2 regions of the Mesorhizobium sp. M0910 genome follow, and region 1 is predicted to be linked to the other one. Evidence: predicted binding sites of a transcription regulator. Region 1 holds the regulator's gene; the other holds the start of a gene.

Region 1 (3,720 bases):
GCCGCGATCGGCGCGCCACGCTGGGTGGTGATCCGTTCGGTCGCCTACCGCGCCGCATTGTCCGGCATCGTCACCGGCATATTGCTGGCGATAGCACGCATTTCCGGCGAGACGGCGCCGCTGCTTTTCACCGCGCTCAACAACCAGTTCTGGAGCAGCAATATCAACGCGCCGATGGCCAGCCTGCCGGTGACCATCTTCCAGTTCGCTCTCAGCCCTTACGAGGAATGGCAGCAACTGGCGTGGACCGGCGCACTCATAATCACCCTGACGGTTCTGGGCTTGAGCATCCTCGCCCGCAGCCTTACCGGACGCAGAGAGGACAGATGACACAGATGTTGTCCCCAGACATGACGATGACCGAAACGGTCACCGAGAAGACGAAGATCGAGGTCAAGAACCTCAACTTCTACTACGGCCAGAGTAAGGCGCTGAAGGACATCAGCCTGTCGCTGCCCGAGCGCAGCGTCACAGCCTTCATCGGCCCTTCGGGTTGCGGGAAATCGACGCTGCTGCGCGTCTTCAACCGCATCTACGAGCTCTACCCGAAACAGACCGCCGAGGGCCAGGTGCTGCTCGACGGCAAGAACATTCTCGACCGGTCGCAGGATCTCAACCTCCTCAGGACAAAGATCGGCATGGTGTTCCAGAAGCCGACGCCGTTCCCGATGTCGATCTACGAGAACATAGCATTCGGCGTCAGGCTCTACGAGAATCTCGGCAAGTCCGAGATGGACGGCCGCGTCGAGCAAGCGTTGAAGCGGGCCGCGCTGTGGAGCGAGGTCAAGGACAAGCTAAACGCCAGCGGGTTGAGCCTGTCCGGTGGCCAGCAGCAGCGGCTCTGCATCGCGCGCACCGTGGCAGTGAAGCCGGAAGTCATTCTGCTCGACGAACCGGCTTCGGCCCTCGACCCGCTGTCGACGGCCAAGATCGAGGAACTGATCGACGAGTTGCAAGCCGACTACACGATCGTCATCGTCACCCACAACATGCAGCAAGCGGCGCGCGTGTCGCGCCAGACCGCCTTCATGTATCTGGGTGAACTGGTCGAGTTCGACCGGACTGAGAAGATCTTCACATCGCCCCGCGAGAAGCGCACGCAGGACTACATCACCGGCCGCTTCGGCTGAGCCGTTCCGATCATGCATATGAGGACAGGACCATGGGCGAACACACAGTCGCTTCTTTCGACGAGGATCTCGAGCAGATCAGTAAGCTGATCCGCGACATGGCCGACCTCGCCGGTTCGATGGTCGGCGGGGCGACCAAGGCCCTGTTGAATTCCGACAACGTGCTGGCGCAGCGCGTCGTCTCCGACGACGCCATCATGGACGCGCGTCAACGCGAACTGGACGATCGCGCCATCACCCTGATCGCCAAGCGCCAGCCAATGGCTCACGATCTGCGCCATGTCGTCGGAGCGATCCGCATGGCCGGCGACCTCGAACGCATCGGCGACCTTGCCAAGAATATCGCCAAGCGTGTGAGCGCGGTCGGCCTCAGCGTCACGCCGCGCGACCTATCGCATTCCATCGATGCGATGGCGCAGCTGGTGCTCATCCAGGTGCAGGGCGTCATCGAGGAATATGCCGCAGGCGATGCGGCCGCGTTGGCCAAGCTGCGCGCCGCCGACGAGCGTATCGACGTCAAATACACGTCCGTGTTCCGCGAGCTGTTAACCTACATGATGGAAGATCCGCGCAACATCACCGCTTGCACGCATCTGCTGTTCTGCGCCAAGAATCTCGAGCGGATCGGCGACCATGTCACCAACATCGCCGAGAATGCGTATTATGTGCTGACCGGCGAGCAATTGCCCGTCAATCGTCCGAAGCAGGACGAAACGACAATGTCCGCGCCGGTGACATGATGGGGGTGCCCAGCCGATGATCGCACCACGCATAATGGTGGTGGAGGACGAGGAGCCGTTGGGCGTGCTGCTCCGCTACAATCTCGAATCCGAAGGCTACCAGGTCGAGGTGGTGACACGCGGCGACGAAGCCGAGATCCGTTTGCAGGAAAATGTGCCCGACCTTCTGGTGCTCGACTGGATGATACCGGCGGTTTCCGGCATCGAGCTCTGCCGCAGGTTGCGCGTGCGCCCCGAAACCGAGCGGCTGCCGATCATCATGCTGACCGCGCGCGGCGAGGAGAGCGACCGGGTGCGCGGTCTTTCGACCGGCGCCGACGACTATCTGGTCAAACCGTTTTCGACGCCGGAATTCATGGCCAGGGTCAAGGCGCTGCTGCGGCGCGCCAAGCCGGAAGTGCTGTCCAGCGTGTTGAAGGTCGGCGACATCGTGCTCGATCGCGAATCGCACAGGGTCTATCGCAAGAAGAGCGAGATCCGGCTCGGGCCGACCGAATTCCGACTGCTCGAGTTCATGATGCGGCATCCGGGCCGCGTCTTCTCGCGTAGCCAGTTGCTCGATAATGTCTGGGGCGAGACGATCTACATCGACGAACGCACCGTCGACGTCCATGTCGGGCGGCTGCGCAAAGCCGTCAATAACGGCCGCATGCCGGATGTCATCCGCACCATCCGCGGTGCCGGCTATGCGATCAGGGAAGATTGACCCGCCTGGTCAGGCGACGTTCTTTCTGACGCCGGGCCTCATTTGCGCGCCCGGCGCGAAAATCTCCTGGTCGACGAAGCTTAACGCCCGCATCGCGCAGCCTTCGCGGATCAGCGGCAATTCGTTCGGCTCGGTATCGAAGGAGATCGAGCCCGAGTGCTGGCCGCCGGCGGTCTGGGCGATTGCCTTGCGCAAGGCCGGCTCGATCAGATCGAAGGCAGCGGCACTGGCGCCGACCATCGCGACCGGTGCCGGATCGATCAGCGCGAACAGCGAGCCGAGACCGAAACCCAGCGCTTCGCCGGCCTTGCGGTAGGCCTCGCGTTCCGGCCCATCCTTCTCGCGCGCGCGGGCGGCCAGCGCGCGCATGTCGGCGTCGCTGACGTCGGCGATAGGTTCGCTGTCTTCGCTCATCTGCCTGGCGTTGCGCCAGATGGCATAGTTGCCGGCATAGGCTTCGATGCAGCCGCGCCGCCCGCAACGGCAGAGCGCGCCGCCCGGACGATGGATCATGTGGCCAAATTCGCCGCCCGAGGAATGCGTCCCGGTGAACAGTTCGCCCTTCAGCACAAGCCCCATACCGATGCCATGCGAAAGCAGGATGGCGATGAAGTCGTCGCGATAGCGATCCGGATTGCGCCAGCGCAAAGCCACCGCCATCATATTGCAGTCGTTCTCCACCGTGGCCGGGATGCCGAATTCGTCCTCCAGCATGTCGGCAAAGGCGATGTCGGTCTGCGGCGTGATCGGCGACCACAGCATGGCGCGTGCAGGGGAGTCGGTAATGCCCTGAATCGCCAGGGCGATGCGGGCGACACTGCGGACGTCAAGGTCTGGGTCCTCAAGCCGGCGCCGGACGATGGCCATGCATTCGCGGATCAGCTCGTCGCGCGGCATGGTCAGCGTGTCCAGCCGGCGCTGTTCCTCGGCGACCACCTGTCCCGCATAGTCGATAATGGCGGCCGACAGGAAATTCAGTGACAACACCACGGTCAGCACCGCCGCCGCTTCCGGGTTGAGGGCGAGGCCGACCTGTGGACGACCGCGTTTCAACGAAACGGGCTCACTTGCCTTGCTCTCGGCGAGGATGCCTTCCCGTATCAGGTCGGAGGAGATCGCCGATATGGTTGAATGACTGAGGCCG
Region 2 (3,720 bases), on a different contig from region 1:
GATCGCCTCTTTCTGCTTGTCGTTGAGCTTGGCGGTCATCGCCGATTCGATGAAGCCCGGGGCGACGCAGTTGACGGTGATATTGCGGGTGGCGATCTCCTGCGCCAGCGATTTGGTAAAGCCGATCATACCGGCTTTGGAGGCGCAGTAATTGGTCTGGCCGGGATTGCCGGTGACGCCAACCACTGAAGTGATGTTGATGATGCGGCCATGGCGGCGGCGCATCATCGGATGGGTAAGCTCGCGGGTCAGCCGGAACACGGCGGTCAGGTTGACCTCGAGCACGCTATCCCAGTCGGCGTCAGCCATGCGCACGAACAACCCGTCCTTGGTGATGCCGGCATTGTTGACGAGGATGTCGACGCCTTCGAGGTCGGCCTCCGCCTTCTGGCCGAGCGCCTTGACGTCGTCGCGGTTGGAAAGATTGGCCGGGAAAAGCTTGACCCGGTCGCCCAGTTCGGCGGCCAGCGCCTCCAATTTCTCGATACGTGTGCCTTGCAGGCCGACGATGGCGCCCTGGCCGTGCAGCACGCGGGCGATCGCCTCGCCGATACCTCCAGATGCGCCGGTGACGAGCGCCTTGCGGCCGGTCAATTCGAACATTCTTGCCTCCTGATCTGAGCGAACACCCTTTGCATGGAGCGGGGTCAAATCGCCAGTTGATTATGCAAGCGCCGCCAGCGCCGCCTCGACATCCGCCGCGGATCCGATGGCAGTGGTGGCAATATCGCGGTTGATGCGGCGGGCCAGCCCCGACAGCACCTTGCCGGCGCCCACTTCGTAAAGCGTCGCAACGCCGTTGCTGCTGAACCACTCAACCGTTTCGCGCCAGCGCACGCGCCCGATCACCTGTTCGACGAGGCGGCGGGCAATCTCGTCAGGATCGCTCGTCGGGGTCACCGTAACATTCGAGACAAGCGGCACGACCGGCGCACGCTTCGTCACGGCGGCCAGCGCCTCCCGCATGATCTCGGCCGCAGGCTTCATCAATGCCGAATGGAAGGGCGCCGAGACCTGCAGCATCAGCGCCCGCTTGGCGCCCTTCTCCGTGCATAGCTTTGCCGCCAGTTCGACCGCCGGCCTGGCGCCGGAGATCACCAGCTGGCCGCCGCCATTGTCGTTGGCGATCTGGCAAACCAAGGCTTGCGCGGGATCTTTGGCGGTGCCTTGGGCGGCCTCTGCGCAAGCGGCCTCGACGTCGGCCTGTTCCAGCCCGATGATCGCCGCCATGGCGCCCTCGCCGGCCGGTACAGCCGCCTGCATGGCATTGCCGCGGATACGCAACAGCCGGGCGGCGTCGGCGACCGAAACGAAACCAGCGGCCGCAAGTGCCGAATATTCACCGAGCGAATGGCCGGCGACATAGGTGACCTTGCCGTTCAGGGAGAAGCCGCGCGCCTCCAGCGCCCGGACTGCGGCAAGTGACACCGCCATCAGCGCCGGCTGGGCATTGGCGGTCAGCGTCAGCGTCTCTTCCGGGCCTTCCCAGATCAGCTGCGATAGTTTTTCACCGAGCGCGTCGTCGACTTCCTCGAAGATCCGCCGCGATTCCACAAAAGTATCGGCGAGGTCCTTGCCCATGCCGACAGCCTGGCTGCCCTGCCCCGGAAAGGTGAATGCTATGGCCATCGTCGGCTCCCAGCTGCTGGTTCTCGCTGCCTGTGACGCAAGGCGTGCGCCCAAGTCAAGTCCAACCTTGACCGCTCAGCGTCGGCCGAGTGCCTGTTTCGGCAGGCTTTTTGGCGATCACTCATGATGAAAACCGCTCACGATTTGTTTGCTGGCTCTTCTTATTTCCGCCGCAGGCGCTAGGCTTTGCGTGACAGTTCGATGACAATCGAGTGACGCCTTTGTTGCGGGCCGGGGAACTATTGAAGTGGCAAAGACCAAGCAGAGCGCAGCCGAGGCGGCGCCACAGTTTCTTGAAGGCGATCCGTCGACTGGCTATCTGCCGGCGCGCAGATGGCCTGTCATCCGCTATGGCCTTATCAGCTTTCTGGCTGCGGCCATCCTGGTGTTTGCCATCGAACTGATCGTGCGCGGCAACTTTGCCGGCACCATTGATTTCTTTCTGCAGCCTTTCAAACCCGGCTGGACCACGATTGTCATTTTTGCGCTGATCCTCATCGGCCTCGACGCCGTGCTCGGCCGCAGCCATCAGAGCCTGATGATCGTCGCGCCGCTGACATTGTCGCTGGCGTTCGTCGGCCACCAGAAGTCGCTCTATCTCGGCGATCCGCTCTATCCGACCGATTTCCTCTATTCCCGGCAGATCGTGGCACTGATGCCGCTCCTGGTCCGCGATCGCCCGGGAACCGCCATTGCCCTGGCGATCGGCATCGTCGGCGGGCTGTCGCTGCTCGTCTATGGCTGGCGGTTATGGCGCCGCCGCGTTCCGGCGCTCAGCCACAAGGGCCGCCTTGCCCGGCTGACGCTGACGGTGCCGCTGATCGCTTTCTTCGTCTCCATCATGGACTATGCCACTTTCTCGTGGACGCGCGACCGGCTACAGATCATCCCGATTATGTGGGACCAGAAGGAAAACTATGCCTCGAACGGTTTTGCGCTCGCCTTCGCGCTGAACGTCCCGATGGCGCATGTCTCGGCGCCGCCCGGCTATTCCGACAAGGCGATCGAAGCGATCGGCAAACCGCAGGTGATCGCCTCGGTACCCGCCGAGAAGCCCGACATCATCGTCGTGATGAGCGAATCCTTCTGGGATCCGACCAAGCTGCCCGGCGTCACCATCACACCCGACCCTATCCCCAATGTGCGGGCACTGCGCACGGGCTACATGTTCTCGCCCGAGTTCGGCGGCATGACGGCCAACATCGAGTTCGAGGCCCTGACCGGCTTTTCCAACGCCTTCCTGCCGGCGGGCAGCATTCCCTACCAGCAATATGTGCGGACACCGACTCCCTCGCTGGCGACCTTCCTGAAAAGTCAGGGCTACCGGGCACGCGCCATCCATCCCGGCACCAACTGGTTCTGGAACCGGGGGGCCGTCTATGCCGATTTCGGCTTCAACGACTTCAAGTCCGAGGAGACGTTGCCGCCCATGCAGAAGCGCGGACCGCTCGCGTCGGACGCTGCGATGACCGACGAGATCATCCGCGAAGCCGATACCAGCGCCGAGCCGGTCTTCTTTTTCGCCGTCAGCCTGCAGAACCACGGGCCGTATGAGCCGTATCGCTATAACAATCCGACCCACAAGGTGCAGGCGCCGATCAGCCAATGGGCACGTGAATCGCTGTTGAGCTACGCCGAAGGCTCTTCCGATGCGGACCGCGGCCTCGAGCGGCTGATCGAATGGGCGAAGAAACGCGAGCGGCCGACCGTCATCGCATTCTTCGGCGATCACCTGCCGCCGCTTGGGCCGGTCTACGTCGAGACCGGTTTCCTGAAGGACAATGTCGCGCCGCGCAAGGAGGCGGCCGACCAGATGCTGCAGCACCACCAGACGCCATTGATCGTCTGGTCGAACCGCAGCGGCCCGGCCGAGGATCTGGGCGCCGTCAGCCCGGCCTTCCTGCCCTATCATATCCTGAAAACGGCCGGCATCAGCCATCCCTATTACACCGGCTTCCTCGGCCAGCTGCGAGAGCGCTACCGCGTCATCGACCGCAATTTGCTGTTGGCACCGGGGGGCGAGGCCACCCCCGATTGGTCGCGTCAGAAAGAGATCGACCCGGCAATCCGCGACTTCCGTCTGCTGCAATA

The links. The regulator PhoB, encoded in region 1, activates phosphate uptake and scavenging genes when phosphate is short. The targets are predictions, from matches to a motif close to TGTCATNNANCTGTCAT.
Region 2: NKH78_RS28860 (LTA synthase family protein) is a predicted target of PhoB. The motif match lies at 1,820-1,836, and genes of this name have one in related genera.

What each region holds. Positions count from the first base shown of each region.
Region 1 covers NZ_JAMYNZ010000007.1:254,811-258,530, forward strand. The annotation lists gene pstA (phosphate ABC transporter permease PstA) at 1-330, shown strand, start outside; gene pstB (phosphate ABC transporter ATP-binding protein PstB) at 327-1,130, shown strand; gene phoU (phosphate signaling complex protein PhoU) at 1,163-1,870, shown strand; gene phoB (phosphate regulon transcriptional regulator PhoB) at 1,887-2,576, shown strand; gene NKH78_RS19530 (ROK family protein) at 2,586-3,720, opposite strand, start outside.
Region 2 covers NZ_JAMYNZ010000017.1:13,198-16,917, reverse strand. The annotation lists gene fabG (3-oxoacyl-[acyl-carrier-protein] reductase) at 1-603, opposite strand, end outside; gene fabD (ACP S-malonyltransferase) at 664-1,629, opposite strand; gene NKH78_RS28860 (LTA synthase family protein) at 1,877-3,720, shown strand, end outside.